4 regions of the Rhizobium gallicum bv. gallicum R602sp genome follow, and region 4 is predicted to be linked to each of the others. Evidence: predicted binding sites of a transcription regulator. Region 4 holds the regulator's gene; each other region holds the start of a gene.
The links. The regulator PhoB, encoded in region 4, activates phosphate uptake and scavenging genes when phosphate is short. The targets are predictions, from matches to a motif close to TGTCATNNANCTGTCAT.
Positions count from the first base shown of each region.

Region 1: RGR602_RS19985 (NAD-glutamate dehydrogenase) is a predicted target of PhoB. The motif match lies at 1,401-1,417, and genes of this name have one in related genera.
Region 2: RGR602_RS28975 (PhoX family protein) is a predicted target of PhoB. The motif match lies at 3,157-3,173, and genes of this name have one in related genera.
Region 3: ppk2 (polyphosphate kinase 2) is a predicted target of PhoB. The motif match lies at 3,057-3,073, and genes of this name have one in related genera.

Region 1 covers NZ_CP006877.1:4,097,706-4,102,285, forward strand. Annotated here, with positions in the region: gene RGR602_RS19975 (carbonic anhydrase) at 1-397, opposite strand, end outside; gene pdxY (pyridoxal kinase PdxY) at 468-1,346, opposite strand; gene RGR602_RS19985 (NAD-glutamate dehydrogenase) at 1,617-4,580, shown strand, end outside.
Region 2 covers NZ_CP006880.1:1,230,765-1,235,344, forward strand. Annotated here, with positions in the region: gene RGR602_RS28960 (HlyD family type I secretion periplasmic adaptor subunit) at 1-616, opposite strand, end outside; gene RGR602_RS28965 (type I secretion system permease/ATPase) at 613-2,355, opposite strand; gene RGR602_RS28970 (hypothetical protein) at 2,838-3,113, shown strand; gene RGR602_RS28975 (PhoX family protein) at 3,240-4,580, shown strand, end outside.
Region 3 covers NZ_CP006880.1:1,306,972-1,311,551, forward strand. Annotated here, with positions in the region: gene RGR602_RS29315 (L-fuconate dehydratase) at 1-572, opposite strand, end outside; gene RGR602_RS29320 (SDR family oxidoreductase) at 599-1,333, opposite strand; gene ppk2 (polyphosphate kinase 2) at 2,035-2,955, opposite strand; gene RGR602_RS29330 (TIGR01458 family HAD-type hydrolase) at 3,409-4,182, shown strand; gene RGR602_RS38940 (DUF6665 family protein) at 4,424-4,580, opposite strand, start outside.
Region 4 covers NZ_CP006877.1:2,258,722-2,263,301, reverse strand. Annotated here, with positions in the region: gene pstA (phosphate ABC transporter permease PstA) at 1-420, shown strand, start outside; gene pstB (phosphate ABC transporter ATP-binding protein PstB) at 434-1,249, shown strand; gene phoU (phosphate signaling complex protein PhoU) at 1,293-2,006, shown strand; gene phoB (phosphate regulon transcriptional regulator PhoB) at 2,041-2,724, shown strand; gene RGR602_RS11290 (winged helix-turn-helix domain-containing protein) at 2,742-3,428, shown strand; partial or broken gene RGR602_RS35130 (IS110 family transposase) at 3,445-3,876, opposite strand; gene RGR602_RS11280 (hypothetical protein) at 4,350-4,538, shown strand; gene RGR602_RS11275 (hypothetical protein) at 4,576-4,580, opposite strand, start outside.

The sequences.
Region 1 (4,580 bases), 1.8 Mb from region 4:
ACATCCAGCGGCCAATGAAATCACCAGGCGACAGCGGTTCGGAATTGGGATCAAGCGCTGCGCGGATACCGCCGCAGCGGCCATGGCCCATGACGACGATGTCGGAAACCTTCAAGACCTGTACGGCGAATTCCAAAGCGGCAGATGTCGAGTGAAAATGGCCATCCGGCTCGTAAGGTGGTACCATGTTGGCAACATTACGGATGACGAAAAGCTCACCGGGGCCAGCGTCGAAGATAAGTTCCGGTGCTGCGCGCGAGTCCGAACAGGCAATCACCAGCGTATTCGGACTTTGCCCGTTTTCAGCCAGCATCTTATAGCGGTCGCGGGCGTCGGCGTACCGCCCGTTCATGAAGTTGCGATAGCCGTCCAGAAGTGAAGTTGGAAAACACTGCATGACTGTCGATTAGCGCGCAGACGCGGCAAGATCAACTGCTGCGCACGCGAAATGCGCAAACGGGCGCCCGCTAACTCTTCTTCCGTTGGGCGGGGTGCATGAGGCGGCGCATCTGCACCATGGCCATCGGTGTCGACAGGCTTGATGCATCGCTTGCGAGCGTAAGCTCATCGCTGCCGCGTTTGACCGCACGCACCAGCACTTCAAAGACGCTGGCTGTTGCAAGCTGCAGCGCCTTTTCGTCGTCCATCCCGGATAGGAGCCGCGAGAGGAAGACGGCCGCCAGCAGGTCGCCCAGTCCATTCGGCGGCTTGTCGACGACACGATGCTCGGCAAGCAGAGCATGGCGGCCGGAAAGATAGAGATTTCCGGTGCCCCCAGCCATCATCGCAATAGCGGAGGTGACAAGCATGCGGGAAGGACCGAGTGACAAAGCAGCCTCCATAACAGCTGTATTGTCCTCCAATGGTGCGCCCACCATCCAGGCCAGCTCATAGCGGTTGGGTGTCGCCAAAGACGCAAGCGGGATCAGATGGTCGCGGATCGCCTCCGCCGTCGCTTCGGGCACATAGAGACCTCCCAGATCGCCCATCACCGGATCGCAGACATAAAGCAGCTCGGAGTTCTTTTCACGCAATGCACTGACCAAACGGGCAACAGAACTAGCCTGGGCAGCGTTTCCGAAATAACCAGACAAGACTGCCTTCACTTCTCCAACCCACGGTGCACGGATGAGATCATCGATGGCGGCATCGAAATCGGCCTCCGCAAAAGTGAGCCGGGTCGAACGGCCATGACCGGGATGCCAAGGCAAAATGATCGTCGGCAGTGCCCAGACCTGATGGCCGAGCGTCTCAAGCGCGAAGACAGCGGCACGATTGCCGACCGAACCGCGAACGACATGGCTGGAGATGACGATCACCGTTCCTGCAGCACTATTATCCGGCATAGTCATTTAAACCCTGAATTCGATGCGCTGTTGATCGTCCTTTTGCCGCGCGCCTGTCAACCATTCTTCATCCATGCGTGGAAATCTCGGCGAGCTGAGAAAATCCAAGACCGGCCTGGGCTTTCCCATAATTGGAGAATCCCCTGAAATTCTACTGAAACAAGGTCAAAAACCCACAAAAACTGCGAAGGTGGAGCCTCTTTTAGGGGTTTTTTCGATAATTCTTCTGCTAACTTGCGGCAAATCACACAAATCGGGGGAATGTCTTCAATGGCTGCCAAAAACCATCCGCGACGGGAAAAGCTGATCGAAAGCGCAAAGAAGATCGCTGCTGCAGCCAAAGAGCAGTATCTCGATCCGGAAATCCTCTTCGGCCGGGCGAGCGGAGACGACCTCGATCACTACACACCGGAGATGCTGGCGCTTTCGGCCGTTCATTCTGCTAAGGAGCTCGCTGGCTGGGACGGCAAGGTCCCGCGCGTTACGATCGAAACGCTGGCCGATGTCGAACCCGATGGCGTTGCGGTCTCGGTCCTGACGGTTACCGATCAGAATAAGCCGTTCCTCTACGAGTCGGTTATGAGCGAGATCACAAGCACCTATCGCGATCTCTATATGGCGGTGCATCCGATCCTGGTGGTGGAGCATGGCAAGACGCCGGTACTTTATTCAGCCGAAGAGCCGAGCGATCCGGCAAAACGTGTCAGCCATATCCAGATTCACATTTCGCCGTTGACTACGGCGCAATCCGGCGACCTTCGAAAGCGCATCATGATCGTGCTGGAGCAGGTCCGCCAGGCTGTTTCCGACTGGAAGCCTATGCTTTCCAAGCTCGACACCGTGATTGCCGAATTGGGCAGCTACAGCGCCAGCCGCAAGAAGGCCGACCGGGACGAAGCACTGGCTTTCCTCACCTGGCTACGCGATGAAAACTTCACCTTCCTTGGCATGCGTGAATATGTCTATTCCAGCAACGGGAGCGAAGCGAAGGTCGAGCGTGACAAAGGCGCTGGCCTCGGCATTCTTTCCGATCCGGATGTCTTGGTGCTGCGCACCGGCAAGGATGCCGTAACGACAACGCCGGAAATCCTCGCCTTTCTCGATGGTCCGGATTTCCTGATCGTCACCAAGGCGAATGTGAAATCCGTCGTCCACCGCCGCGCCTATATGGATTATGTCGGCGTCAAGCGATTCGACAAGGACGGCAACGTCACCGGTGAATTGCGCATCGTCGGCCTCTTTACCTCTACGGCCTATACGTCTTCGGCTTCGGAAATTCCGCTCATCCGTTCCAAAGTTGCCAAAGTGACAGATCATTTCGGCTTCGATCCCATGAGCCATTCCGGCCGAATGTTGTACAACACGCTGGAATCTTATCCACGCGACGATCTTTTCCAGATCGACACGACGCTGCTCGCGAATTTCGCCGAACAGATCAATGACCTTGTGGAACGGCCGCGCGTCCGCGTTCTGCCGCGCATCGATCATTTCGACCGTTTTGTCTCGGTCATCGTCTATGTACCACGCGAGGAGTACGATTCCATCGTTCGCGAAAAGATCGGCAACTATCTGAAGACCGTCTATGACGGCCGGGTCTCTGCCTATTACCCGGCCTTCCCCGAAGGGCGGGTTGCGCGCGTACACTTCATCATCGGCCGGTCCGGCGGCAAAACGCCGCGCATCCCGCAATCGAAGCTCGAGGAAGCGATCCGCGCCATCACCGCCCGCTGGGACGATCGTTTCGAAGCGCTGGCTGGGCCGAAGGCGCCGAAGATCGTCGTCAGCAATGCCTTCCAGGATTCCTTCACCGCTGAAGAAACGGTTGCCGATCTCCCCGACATCACCGATTGCGCCTCTGGCGAGCCGATACGCATCGAGTTCTATTACCGCAATGATGCGGAACGCGGCCGGGTCTTCTCACTCAAGATTTTCCATGCTCGCGAGCAGCTTCCGCTCTCGCGCCGCGTGCCGCTTCTCGAAAATCTCGGTTTCAACGTGCTGAGCGAGCGGACCTTCGACATCGAAGTTTCAACCGCAGATGGCTCGGTCAACATCGTCGTACTGCACGATATGGAGCTTGAAGACCGCAGTGGCGCCGAAATTGACCTCAGCCGTCATGGTGGCGCGTTGGAAGAGGCCTTCATTTCTGCTTTCGACGGCACGATCGACAATGACAGTTTCAACCGGCTCATCCTTTCAGCCGGGCTTTCCGCACGCGAGACGAATGTCCTGCGGGCCTATGCGCGTTATCTTCGTCAGGCAGGTATCGCCTATTCGCAGGATTACATCGCAACGACCCTCGACAAATACCCAGAGATTGCCGCGTCGATCTTCCGCCTCTTTTATGAGGCGCTCGATCCGCAGCTTAGCGAGAAGGCGCGCATGAAAAAGAGCGCCGACCTGCATCGGTCGATTGAGACGGCGCTCGCCAATGTGCCGAGCCTTGACGATGACCGCATCCTGCGCCGATACATCAATGTCGTCGATGCGACGCTGCGGACCAACTACTTCCAGCGCAATGCCGATGGCTCGCCGAAGGCGATGCTTGCCTTCAAGCTCGATCCGAATCTCGTCGATGGCCTGCCGGACCCAAAGCCTTTCCGGGAAATCTTCGTCTATGGCGTCGAGGTCGAGGGCGTGCACCTGCGTTTCGGCAAGGTTGCCCGCGGCGGCCTGCGCTGGTCGGATCGCGCCGAGGACTATCGAACGGAAGTCCTGGGCCTCGTAAAGGCGCAGCAGGTGAAGAACGCCGTTATCGTTCCAGTCGGCGCCAAGGGCGGCTTTTATCCGAAGAAACTGCCAGCTGGCGGCAGCCGCGACGAGATCTTCAATGCCGGCCGCGAAGCCTACAAGACCTATATCCGCACCCTGCTTTCGATCACCGACAACATTTCAGGCACCGAAATCGTGCCTCCGGCAGATACGGTACGGCTCGACGGCGACGATCCCTATTTCGTCGTCGCCGCCGATAAGGGAACGGCAACCTTTTCCGACACCGCCAACGCACTGGCGCAGGAAGCTGGTTTCTGGCTCGACGACGCCTTTGCGTCAGGCGGCTCGGCCGGCTACGACCACAAGAAAATGGGCATCACTGCGCGTGGCGCCTGGGAAACTGTAAAGCGTCATTTCCGCGAGATGGATATCGACATCCAGACGACACCGTTTACGGTGGCCGGTGTCGGCGACATGTCCGGCGACGTTTTCGGCAACGGCATGCTGCTTTCTCCAAAGATC
Region 2 (4,580 bases), on a different replicon from region 4:
TACCTTGGTCGAACAGGCGCCTGACGCTCACAAGCTCCTTGTCGATCAGCGCCATCTCTGCCTTCTTGCCGGTCTGCTGGGCGACAAGTCCCTCCGCTTCCTGCCGCAATTGCTGGATGCGTTCGCGCAACTGGGCTTTTCTGCTGGCACGCGATGTCCGGCGATCTTCGAACAATCGGCGCTCGCCTTCGATGATGCCGCCGTCTCCAGCTTCGCCTGCCTGTTCTAACAGGCTATCGGGAAACCCGATCTCCTCAACGCCGTCCCGTTCGGCGCCCAGCCTGGCAGAGGCCGCCGACAGCTCGTTCAGTCGCCGGGAGATGATTGCGAGGTTTGCCCGCAATTGCGTGTCGTCCAGATGCACGAGGATTTGCCCAGCCTCCACCATCCCGCCGTTTTTGACGAAGATTTTCCCGACAGTGCCCCCCTTTTGATGCTGAACGGGCTTCACATAGCTGTCGACGACAAGCGTGCCGTTCGCAATCACCGCGCCGGAGAGATAGGTCGTGGCTCCGAGACCTCCAACCACGCCGACCAAAAGCAGGACCATCGCAAGTGCGATTGTCGTAAGGCGGCTGATTGCAGCTTCGGATATAGGAGCTCGCTTGTCGATCAACTGTCGCCTCCCGCGATCACGGTCAGCGTGCTACTGCGCGGAGCCGTCGAAACAGTCGCCTTATTGAGAACCTCGTCTTTCGCCCCGAAGGCCTGAAGCTGTCCATTGGCGAGTACCAGAACAAGATTGGCGGCCGCCAAAGCACTTGGCCGGTGAGCAATAACGATGGCAATGCCCTTGCGTGCCCGGATGCCTGCGATCGCCTGAGCGAGCGCTGCCTCGCCATCGCTGTCAAGGTTCGAGTTCGGCTCATCCAGGACGACAAGAAAAGGATCGCCATAGAGCGCGCGCGCCAGGCCAATGCGCTGACGCTGCCCGGCCGAAAGCATCGATCCGTTCTCGCCGATCTGGGTATCGAAGCCCTCGGGAAACTGCACGATCATCTCATAGACGCCCGCAGCTCTTGCCGCTGCAATGATTTTCTCGGACGGGGCACTTCTGTCGAAACGCGCGATATTTTCGGCAATGGAGCCTTCGAAAAGCGACACTTCCTGCGGCAGATAGCCGATCGACCGGCCGAGCGATGACGGGTCCCACTGATCAAGGGACGCCTTGTCGAGACGCACCGCGCCGCCGATAGGTTTCCAAAGACCGACGAGTCCGCGGGCAAGCGACGATTTTCCAGATGCGCTCGGCCCGATGACGCCGACGGCGTCTCCGGCCTCTGCCTTGAACGAGATACCGCGCAGTACCATCGTCCGGGTACCAGGAACGGCAATATGAAGCGCTTCCACGGACAGATTCGCGGTCGGTGCAGGCAGATCGACGTGCCGCTCCTCGGCCGGCAGCAATTCCAGATGCTTCGTCAGTCTGCTCCAGCTTTGCCGGGCGGCGACAAAGCCCTTCCATTGTCCGATTGCAAGCTCCACAGGTGCCAACGCCCTGCTGACGAGGATGGAACTTGCGATCATGATGCCGGGCGTCGCCTCTTGCCTGACGACCAGGATGGCGCCGACCGCAAGCACACCGGATTGCAGCATCATCCGAAGGACTTTTGAGATCGACATCAGACCGGTCGTGACGGTCGTCGCCGAGATATGATTGGCAAGATACCGGTTGTTAACCTCGGTCCATTTGGTGGCCAGCAACGACCCGAACCCCATGGCCAACACGGCTTCGGAGTTCCGCCGTGTCGCTTCGGCAAGATTCAGTCGCCGCGCGGAAAGCTCTGCGGCAATTTTTGCCGGTTTGCGGGACTTGAATTCGGCGAGTGCTGTAAGGCCTATCAACATCACCGCACCGGCGAGCGCCGTGACACCGATCCAGAAGTGAAAGAGAAAGCACAGACCGATGTAAAAAAGCATCCACGGCATATCGAACAGCGCCGTTGGCCCGGGGCCTGAGAGAAAACCGCGTACGGTATCGAGATCGCGGATCGACTGCAGACCGTCACCCGGCATTCGCATCCGCGAGGGCAATAGGATCAGGGAGTTGTAGACGTCGCCGCCCAAACGCTCGTCGACAGCGGCTCCGGCGCGCATCAAGAGCATCGAGCGGATAAAATCGAGCAATCCCTGGAAGATGAAGAGCGTTGCTGCGATGATCGCAAGCCCGGCAAGTGTCGGCAGGCTTCGGCCCGGAATCACCCGGTCATAGACTTGCAACATGAAGAATGAGCCAGTGAGCGCTAATATGTTGACAATGCAGCTCGTGGCTCCGACACCCAGGAAAGCGCGCTTGAGGGAAAAAAGCACCGCCACAAGGAAAGCCCGTGGTGGGCCGGATTTTTCGTTCGTCATGCAGCGCTCCGCGGTTGTATCACCGACACGAAGCGGGAGCCTTCGTGCAGGCCATTCAACATTTGATTCTCAGTTCGATGCTATTGTTATCATCCCATGCGATCGGCGTGTTCCCGTTAAAAAACTTTCTTTCGGTCTAAATTAAGGACCGCTTTACAGCGGACGCATCTGAATGGCCGATGTGCAGGAACGGGACGTGGCCGCGCATGCCTTGCGGACGATATTTTCACCCACTATCTCAGTCTCGGCGTTCGAGAAAATCAAGCCCCGGCCTGCAAATCCTGCTGTGGATAAGGGAGATTGCCGACGAAATTTGGCCCTGTTGGCAGCCTACGGGCTTCGAGCCGGCAACCTTTCGTTAACCATGCCGGCCTATTAATAGGGCGCTGCTTTTCCGCGATAGCAAGGCAGCATGTCGCGTAGGCTTTGAAGCTTCAGGCACGCGGCGCTTGGGCTGGATATCTTCTCCAAGGAGTTTGCAAATGCAGCTTATCGCTTTACCGGATACGTTCAATCTGATCGGCAACGATGCGCTTATCGTCATGAAGGCCGAAGACACGCATCAAGCCGTGTGTGTGACGAAAGATGCGCTTGCTGGCGTTCAGGCTGCGCCTGACCCACGGTGGCTGCCGCAGGATCTGAGCGTACTCGAACTTATTGCAAGCCGGAAATTCGATCATGGCGAGATCGCCTTCGATGGCCGCATCTGGATCACGGCGAAGGATGTCCAGAACTGGCATAAAATGACGCGGCACTAAATCCAACCGACCGCGACCGGTTACGAGCGAGCGGTAAGACAACTGTCGCATTTCCGTAATATCCCAGCCCTAAGTTTAGAATGGCTCCAAAACTAGGGGGCCGTTCTCAACTTTGGAGCCAGTCCCATGAACGAACATCTTTCTCAAAAGATATTCCCCACGACGCAACTTGAAGACGCAGATGGCGAAGGCCACAATTCAAGCCTCAATCCGACCATGGGCGAAATCATCAGCAAGCGCTTTTCGCGCCGTAGTTTCCTCCAGGGTTCGCTTGCAGTTGCCGCCATTACCGCGACCGTCAGCCCTGTGGCGTTGATGACAGCGGAAAAGGCGCGCGCGAATGGCGCTTCGGCCTTCTCCTTCCCGGAAGTCGAGGCCGGCGTGGATGCCAATCATCACGTCGCCGAAGGGTACAACGCCGACGTCCTTTTGCGTTGGGGTGACGCGCTCTTCCCGGACGCACCGGCCTTCGACCCGACCAAGCAGACGGCAGAAGCGCAGCGCCGGCAATTCGGGTACAACAACGACTATGTCGGCTTCATCCCGCTTGAAGGTTCTTCGACCCACGGGCTGCTTGTCGTAAATCACGAATATACGAACCCGCACCTGATGTTTCCCGGTATCGTCAAGATCGTCGACGGGAAGATCTCCCAGAGCAAGCTCAGCAAGGAACAGGTCGACGTCGAAATGGCCGCGCATGGCGGCACGATCGTCGAGATCCGCAAGGTCGACGGAAAGTGGCAGGTCGTCCCGGAAGGCCGCTACAACCGCCGCATCACCTCTACCACGGAAATGCAGCTTACCGGCCCGGCCGCCGGTCATGATCGGGTCAAGACCTCAGCCGACGCCACCGGCACGCGCGTCATCGGCACGCTCAACAACTGTGCTGGCGGTGTGACCCCCTGGGGAACCTACATCATGGCTGAAGAGAATTTCCACGGCTATTTCTCCGGCGAACTGCCGGAAGGCCATAAGGAAGCCGCCAATTACAAGCGCTACGGCGTGCCGGAAGGCGGATACGACTGGGCCAATTATTACGACCGCTTCGACCTCTCCAAGGAACCGAACGAACCGAATCGCTTTGGCTGGATCGTCGAAGTCGACGTCATGGATCCGACCGCGATCCCGAAGAAGCGCACCGCTCTTGGCCGTACCAAGCATGAGGGAGCGGCATCGATCGTCAGCAAGGACGGCCGTGTTGTCTTCTATCTCGGCGACGATGAACGCTTCGACTATGTCTATAAGTTCGTGTCGTCGGGAACGTTCAATGCGAACGACCGTGCCGCCAATCTTGATCTCCTCGATGAGGGCACGCTTTACGTGGCCAAATTTGCCGAGGACGGTACGTTGCAGTGGCTACCGCTCATCTTCGGCCAGGGACCGCTGACAGCCGAAAACGGTTTTGCCAGCCAGGCCGACGTTCTCATCGAGACGCGTCGCGCCGCCGACATTATCGGCGCAACGAAA
Region 3 (4,580 bases), on a different replicon from region 4:
GCAGAGGTCGTGTAACAGGCGTAACCTTCTTTCTCGAGCGTTGCGATCCGCTCAGCCTTCCCCGCCTCGGCACGTTTCAGGATTGTGACCGCCTCCTCGCGCGTCAGCACGTCGGTGAGGTAGCGGTAGTCGACGATGTCCGCGATTTCCTCCGCGGCCATCTCCGCGACCAGCCGCCACACAGGCTTTTCCGCCTGCTTCGCGAGAAGATCCCAGACAGCGTTGACAATGGCCCCCGTCGCCAAGTGGATGGCGCCCTTCTCCGGACCGATCCAGCGAAGCTGGCTGTCGCCGGTCAGATGCCGCCAGAATCCACCTGGATTGGCAAGAACCTGGTTAAGATCTGCGCCGACAACCAAATGCTCCATCGCCTTTATTGCCAGGCAACAGATCTCGTTGCCGCGGCCGATCGTGAAAGTGAGCCCGTGGCCCGAAAGTCCCGGCTCGTCCGTATCCAGAATAACGTAGGCCGCCGAATAATCCGGGTCCGGATTCATCGCATCGGAGCCGTCGAGGCTCTGCGAAGTGGGAAAGCGAAGATCAAAGACACGAAGGCCGGTAATGCCCGTCATGGGTTCCTCCCGAACAAGCCGGGCGGTCAGATCGTCCAGCCGCCGTCGATCGCGTAGGCCTGTCCGCTGGTATAGGTAGCACCGGCAAGATAGACGGCAAGGTCTGCAATCTCTTCCGGCGTGCCGAGACGACCCATCGGCTGGCGAAAAATAAAGGCAGCGCGGGCCGCATCATAGTCGCCCTGCGCGCGCATGCGATCCTGCAGCGACGGGCTCTCGACCGTGCCGGGACAAATGGCATTGCAGCGGACGCCCTCGGCGACGTAATCGGCGGCAACGGATTTCGTAAGGCCAATCACCGCCGCTTTTGTGACGCCATAGGCAAAGCGGTTCGGCACACCTTTGATGCTGGAGGCAACCGAAGCCATGTTGATGATCGACCCGTCCTTCCGCTCCAGCATGCCGGGAAGAACGGCGCGGATCGTGCGGATCATCGCCTTTACATTGAGGTCGAAAGCGAACTCTAGGTCGGCATCCTGCATTTCCAAAATGGATCCGGCGTGCACGAAGCCGGCGCAGTTAAAGAGCACATCGACCGCGCCAATTTCAGCGACCAATGCCTTAACCGCCCCCTCGTCGAGCACGTTTAGCTCGTGCGTCGACACCCCGGTGTCGGCGGCAAGCGTTGCCAGCGCATTCGCATTGATATCCGTCGCGTGAACCTTGGCGCCGGCCTGCTGAAAAGCGATTGCGCTGGCACGGCCGATGCCTTGCGCTGCCGCTGTGATCAGAACAGTCTTGCCGGAAAGAGTGATGGTCATGTCTTGGCCTTCTCAGGGTTTTCAATACGTGGGGGTAGAGCTCGGTTTCATCGGAGCCGAACCTGAACGGCGGCTTTTATGGTGTCAATCGAATAGTGAATCCGTCTCTCGCTCGACGTCGATGGGAGACTGTATCCAGGACGTGGCCGTCAATTAAGTCACGCCAGCATATGCGCTTCGTTGTTGGCAGCGACAAAACCATCGAGCACAAAATCGGGCGATTCGCGTCGATTGACCGCCCGCGGGAACTCATTTGGAACATTCGATATTTCAAAGTGTTTCCCCGACAGCGAACGAAGGAGGGTTCATGCTCTCCATTCAAGAAAATGTCGTCAAAGGCACGAAGCGTACCGGCGCATGTGCCGTCGGACTTTTGTGCGGATTGGCGTTTGCCCAACCGCTCGCCAGTCAGTCGGATCGCTGCCAGGCGCCAGATCAGCATCAAAACCGGGCGGGCGCCCTTGAGAACGGCAATTCAGGACCTACGAATGGGTTGGATACCTCGAAATTGTCCGATTGCAACGGCGTGCTAAAGCCGCCGTCCATCGGCGACGGAGATCTTGTCAAGCCTGCACCGCCTATTGGCAATACGCCCGTAATCCCGCCGGATCCGAAGCAGTGGGCAGAATTGTGCCCGGATTCACGTGACAACCCTTGGCGACGATAACGCTGCCGTGGTCGTGTGGATTGTGCTGGAAGCCTCAGTATTTTGGCGGCACGTAGAGCTCCGGCGGGAGGACCTTGCGTTCGTAGTCGGGGTTAAAAACGCGCTCTGGGAGCGTGATGTCCTCATGCGGCACGTCTTCGTAGGGAATCTGCTTAAGCAGGTGGTCGATGCAGTTGAGGCGGGCCCGCTTCTTGTCGTTGCCCTCGACGATGTACCAGGGCGCCTCAGCGATATTCGTGCGGGCGAAGGTCTCTTCCTTTGCCTTGGTATAGGCTTCCCAGCGTACGCGCGATTGCAAGTCCATCGGCGACAGCTTCCATTGCTTCAGGGGATCGTGAATGCGCATCAAAAAACGCATCTGCTGTTCCTCGTCAGTGATCGAGAACCAGTATTTGACCAGCCGGATGCCGGAGCGCACCAGCATGCGCTCGAATTCGGGCACATCGTTGAAGAATTGTTCCACCTCGTCTTCGGTCGCAAAACCCATGACGCGCTCAACGCCGGACCGATTATACCAGGACCGATCGAACAGCACGATCTCGCCACCGGCCGGCAGATGTGGCACGTAACGCTGGAAATACCATTGGGTTTTCTCGCGGTCCGAAGGAGCCGGCAGCGCGACCACTCTCACCACGCGAGGGTTGAGCCGCTGCGTGATGCGCTTGATCACGCCGCCCTTGCCGGCCGAGTCGCGTCCCTCGAAGATCACGACGACCTTCTCCCTGTGATAGGAGACCCAGTCCTGCAATTTGATCAGCTCGGCCTGCAGCGCCAGAAGAGCGCGGAAGTAATCGACACGCGGCATCGGGGGCGGATGCGACGTGCGATAGATCTTGCGGATTTCTTCCGACAGCGCCGGTTCGGAGAGCTCGAGTTCGTAGTCCTCGTCGAGCGTATCGGCCAATTCGGCTTCCAGCCAGTCTGGTTTATCGAGATCATCCTTTGACGTACCCATATCTCTCTCCGATGTGCCCCCATCATGCCACGCATCGCCATTTATCTCATGCCAGCATGACGGCATTTTGAAGCCATAGTAGCGCCATCCCCTCCTGCAGCATGACGGAGCGATTACACCAGGTAATACGTTGCGGGAGAGCTCGAACTCTTCGAAGGACCGTGCGCTTGATGAGCTCGATATAGCAAAATACAGGCGTGCGTGAAGAACGCGTCAGGATAGCGCGCTGTGCCTTAAAGACGACGATCCTCGCGTCATTCCGTGCGTTTTCCCTTACCGCAAATAGAACGCAAATATCACCGTCGGCCACGAGGCGGCACGCGCAAGTCGGTCGCGAAAGTCAGTGGTTTGAGTGGCCGGTCGGCGACTTCCTTGCGGCCCACGGATTCGCGATAAGATCTCCGGCGAATTCCTAAATTTGACGCATGATGCTTCGACGTTCATTCTCCGTCCATGATCAGCGGAGTACTTCTGGATCTCGCTGGCGTTATCTATGACGGCGAGGAAGTCATACCGGGCGCTACCGATGCTGTTGCGCGCTTGCGCGAAGCCGGCCTACTCATCCGGTTCGTGAGCAATACGACACGCTCGAACAAGCAGGCGCTCTTGCAGCGACTTGCAGGACTTGGACTTTACGCCACAAGCGATGAGCTCTTCACCCCGGCGCAAGCCGCGCGCGAGTGGCTCGATAAGCACGATCGATCGCCATACCTGTTGGTTCATCCCGATCTTGCGCTGGATTTCCACGACCTGGCAGGAGGGCCACAGAAGGCTCTTGTTGTCGGCGACGCCGGCGAGGCTTTCGATTACCAGACCCTGAATGCCGCATTTCGCGAGCTGGTCACGGGCGCGGAATTCCTGGGGCTCGCGCCAAACCGGACGTTCCAGGATGTTGACGGTAAACTCAGTCTCGACGCGGGCGCATTTATCGCGGCGCTGGAGTTCGCAAGTCAGAGGCGTGCCACTATCCTGGGAAAGCCGTCGCCCGAATTCTTCCTGTCCGCGCTCGCCAGCATGAACTGTCCGAAAGCAAAGGCCGTCATGGTGGGCGACGACGCGGAAACGGACGTCGCGGGTGCCTTGCAGGCCGGACTTTCCAAAGCAGTGCTCGTCCGTACAGGCAAGTATCGTCGCGGGGACGACACACGATTTCAGCCTTCGCCAACTGTAACGGTCGACGATATCTCTGCAGCGGCAGACTGGATTCTCGCGGCCCGCAATATTTAATGGAGGCCGTGGCGATACATCGCCGCGGCAGCCGCTGAGCGACGTCAGCTGAAGCTTCCTGTATGGGCATGGGAGGTCCGCCCTTGCGTGGTTTCATTGACGACTTCCTGCAGCCGAGTTCTGCGCAGCGCCCATGGTTGGTCTTTGCGCTTCCCTGACACTCTATATTTTCCAGCAATGACGGTCGCGTGCTGCGAACGCACATGTCTTTTGCAGTCGAATAGAGGGCAGCCTGATGAGTTCATCGCCGTATGGCCCCGACCCTCGCAAGCACCTCGCCAGGAATCCCATAGCGTGTGACGAGGTCCCGGTCGTTGCGGAGTCCGCAGATCTCCCGCTGAATGAACAATGCCCAAACAGCCTCCGAGGCGTCATTCAAGAGGCCTTCTCGATCAGCG
Region 4 (4,580 bases):
TCGTTGATGACGTTGCCGACGCTCATTATCGTCACGCGCGTGTCGCTGAAGGCGGTGCCCTCCTCGATCCGCGAGGCAGCTCTCGGGGTCGGCGCCTCCAAGCACGAGATGATCTTCCACCACGTGCTGTCGCTCGCCATGCCGACTGTCATGACCGGCGCGATCATCTCGCTCGCCCGAGCTCTTGGCGAAACGGCACCGCTGCTGCTCATCGGCATGAATGCCTTCATCACGAGCCCCCCGGACGGAATTTTCGCGGCGTCGACGGCGCTTCCCAGCCAGATCTACATGTGGGCGGACAGCCCGGAGCGCGGCTTCGTATCGCGGACCTCTGCAGCGATCCTGGTGCTTCTGGGATTCCTCATTCTGATGAACGCAATCGCCATCTTCCTCAGGCAGCGCTTTGAGCGCCGCTGGTAACGGAGTAAGGATCATGAACATGTTGACCGAGACAGCAGTTGAGAAGGCCCTGGAGCAGAAAATGAACGCGACCGCCTACAAGATGGTCGGCAGGACAGTGTCCGTTTACTATGGTGAAAAGCGTGCGCTTTTCGACGTGAACCTGAACGTCCGCGAAAACACCGTTACCGCACTTATCGGCCCGTCGGGCTGCGGCAAGTCTACCTTCCTGCGTTGCTTGAACCGCATGAACGACACGATCGACAATTGCCGCGTCACGGGCGAAATCAAGCTGGACGACGAGGACATCTACGATCCGGACATCGATGTCGTGGAACTCCGTGCGCGCGTCGGCATGGTCTTCCAGAAGCCGAACCCGTTCCCGAAGTCGATCTACGAGAACATTTCTTACGGCCCGCGCATCCATGGCATTGCGCGGTCGAAGGCTGACCTTGATCAGATCGTCGAAAGCAGCCTCCATAAGGCCGGCCTCTGGAACGAGGTCAAGGACCGCCTGCAGGAATCCGGCACCGGTCTGTCGGGCGGCCAGCAGCAGCGCCTGTGCATCGCCCGCGCCGTCGCCGTCAGCCCGGAAGTCATCCTGATGGACGAACCCTGCTCGGCACTCGATCCGATCGCGACCGCAAAGGTCGAGGAACTGATCCACGAGCTTCGCGAGAACTACAGCATCGTCATCGTAACGCACTCGATGCAGCAGGCGGCCCGCGTTTCGCAGCGCACCGCCATGTTCCACCTCGGCAATCTCGTCGAGGAGAACGACACCGACAAGATGTTCACCAACCCGGACGACCCGCGCACCCAGGATTACATCATGGGCCGCTTCGGCTGATTGTTGGCGTCGGAAACCGTAGAGACAATCAAGGACGTTCCCCATGGCATCGACCCATATCTATTCTGCCTACGACGACGATCTGAAGTTCTTGTCCCGCCGCATCTCGGAAATGGGCGGGCTTGCCGAGCAGATGGTGTCGGACGCCGTCCGCGCACTTGTCCACGGCGACGCGGGCTTGGCGCAGAAGGTCATCTCCGACGACGTGATCATGGATCACGCCGAACGCGAGATCGGCGACAAGGCGGTTGTCACGATCGCCCGCCGCCAGCCGATGGCCTCCGACCTTCGCGAGATCATGGGCTCGATCCGCATCGCGGCCGATCTCGAGCGCGTCGGTGATCTCGGCAAGAACACCGCCAAGCGTGTCATCGCGGTGCAGAGCACCGGCGTTCCGCGCAAGCTCGCCCGCGGTCTTGAGCATCTTTCCGAACTGGCGCTGGTCCAGCTCAAGGAAGTCCTCGACGTCTACGCCTCGAGATCCGCCGACAAGGCGAAGTCGATCCGCGAGCGCGACGAGGAAATCGACGCGATGTACACCTCGCTGTTTCGGGAGATGCTGACCTACATGATGGAAGATCCGCGCAACATCACAAGTTGCACGCATCTTCTCTTCTGCGCCAAGAACATCGAGCGCATCGGCGACCATGCCACCAACATTGCCGAAACGATCTATTACATGGCGACCGGCACTCAGCCGGAAGGCGAACGTCCGAAGGACGATACTGCCAACACCGTCGGCGCGGTCACGGAATGACAATTCCCAACCGGCCCTCAGGAGACAGAACCGAATGATCCCGAGAGTTGCAGTCGTAGAAGACGAAGAAGCACTGAGCGTGCTTCTTCGCTATAACCTTGAGGCCGAAGGTTTCGAGGTCGACACCATCCTGCGCGGCGACGAGGCCGAAATCAGGCTTCAGGAGCGCACACCGGATATTCTGATCCTCGATTGGATGCTGCCGGGCGTGTCAGGCATAGAGCTTTGCCGCCGCCTGCGCATGCGCCCGGAAACGGAGCGTCTGCCGATCATCATGCTAACGGCGCGCGGCGAGGAAAGCGAGCGTGTGCGCGGCCTTTCCACCGGCGCCGACGACTACGTGGTCAAGCCTTTCTCCACGCCCGAACTCGTTGCCCGCGTCAAGGCGATGCTGCGCCGCGCCAAGCCCGAGGTGCTTTCCACGGTGCTGAAATGCGGCGATATCGAACTCGACCGCGAAACGCATCGTGTTCACCGCAAGAGCCGTGAAGTCCGTCTCGGCCCGACCGAATTCCGTCTCCTTGAATTCCTGATGTCGTCGCCCGGCCGCGTCTTCTCACGTTCGCAGCTTCTGGACGGTGTCTGGGGCCACGACATTTATGTCGACGAGCGCACCGTAGACGTTCATGTCGGTCGCCTGCGCAAGGCGCTTAACTTCTCCAACATGCAGGACGTCATCCGCACCGTCCGCGGTGCAGGATATTCGATGGAAGCATAGCAGGGAGGCCGGAGAAGATGTCGGTGCGGATACTTGTTGTCGAGCAGGACGAAGATCTGCTCGCGACACTGAAGCATGCTCTGGAGACAGAAGGATATTTGGTGAACTGTCTTCACCCGCATGCGTCGCTGGTCGAGCTCGTGGCTTCGCGGCTGCCTGATGCGGTGATATTCGGTGCGCCGGCTCCTGGTTCGATTGCAATTTCGACATGCCGCCAGTTCCGGACGACTGGAGCGACCGCCCGCCTTCCGATCGTGGTGCTTTTGGACTCGGCCGTTGAGCAGGACAGGTTGGCTGTCCTCTCCGCCGGAGCCGACGACTGCCTCATAAAGGCAGTCTCCCACCTGGAACTCCTCATCCGCTTGCGGAACCTCCTGCGGCGGCTCAATCCAGCGCTGCTGGAGAGCACGCTGAAGGTCGGGGATCTGACGCTCGATAAAAACGCCCGCCGGGTTCACAGGCAGAAGAAGGAAGTCAAGCTCGGCCCCACCGAGTTCAGGCTGCTCGAGTTTCTGATGAAATCTCCCGGCCGCGTCCACTCCCGATCGGAATTGAGGGCATCGCTGTGGGGTAACGATGCCAGTGTCGATGAGCGCGCTGTCGACGTACACATCGGGCGTCTTCGGAAAGGCATCAGTTTCGGAAAGGCCGATAAGGTGATCCGGACGGTGCGTGGCGCCGGCTACGCGCTCGGCGACTTCTGATCTGGATCAGGTTGGACAACTTCAACGCGTCGTTGGCCGCCTCGCGAGCCCGAACCAGCTCGCGGATCGCCTCATGGCCTTCATCCGGAACCCAGACCGCGGTCAGCTCGCCCGCCCGGTGCAGACGGGTCAGGCTCACGGCATCCCGGCGGTTGGTCTTCACCCCGTCGCCCGGCCGCTTGGTCACCAGGGACGGCGCGACCACCACGCAGTCATGCCTCAGTTCGACAATCTGGCGGTAAAGGCCGTAGCCCGTGGGACCCGCTTCATAGCAAAAGTGAAGCTTGGCTCCACGCCTGGAAAGCTTACTGACCATCGACGCGACCGACGCCGGCTCCGACGAGATGTCACCGAAAAACCGCACCTCGCCGTTACGCTCTCCATCGGCAACCGCCACTGAAATCTTCAGCTTCGACGTATCCAAGCCGATGAAAATTACGCTTTTCATGGTTCGCCCTCGCTAAGCATTGGCAAGGCTCCGGCCTATCAGAGCAACCCCCGAATTCAGCTTACTGCGGGGGCGGGCCACCTCAACCTCACGAACATACGGTCTAGCTATCCTCATCGCTGTGCGCACAGATTGAGGCGCGCGATGCAGCTGTTCTCGCAATACGTGTGTCACGTCGATTTCACGCGACTGCCTTTATGAGGGTGTGCTTAGTCGCGCTGGAGGTGATTCCAATCCCCTTCGGCTCCCATACTCGCCTAGGGGTGTCAGACATATAATCCAGCCGGGATGAGGGTCGGCCCGACAGGCCATGCTCGTCCCAAAGTACAGCTAGTTTGGTTGAAGCGATATGGAGTATTCCATGACGATCAAGACTGCGTTGTTAAGAATGTCCCTGATTATCGTTTCCGGGTGGGTCATGGTCGGCACCATCACCTTGGTGATGTTCCATTGACTAGCGAGGTGTAAGCGGCATGCGGTTCCTGGTGTACACGAAAACGATTGCTGAACTCGATTATGACGAAGAGACGCGCGTCTTGACGATCATCTACCGAGACGGCCAACTGCGATCCGTTCCCCATGTCGATCCCAAGATCATGATGAGAATGGTGGCACAGCTTCCTCCGGAACGATCCCTCTACCTGATGCAGGCGGCGATTTGAACCTCGCGGCCAAGGCAAGGTGCGTCCGCACCCGGCATCAAT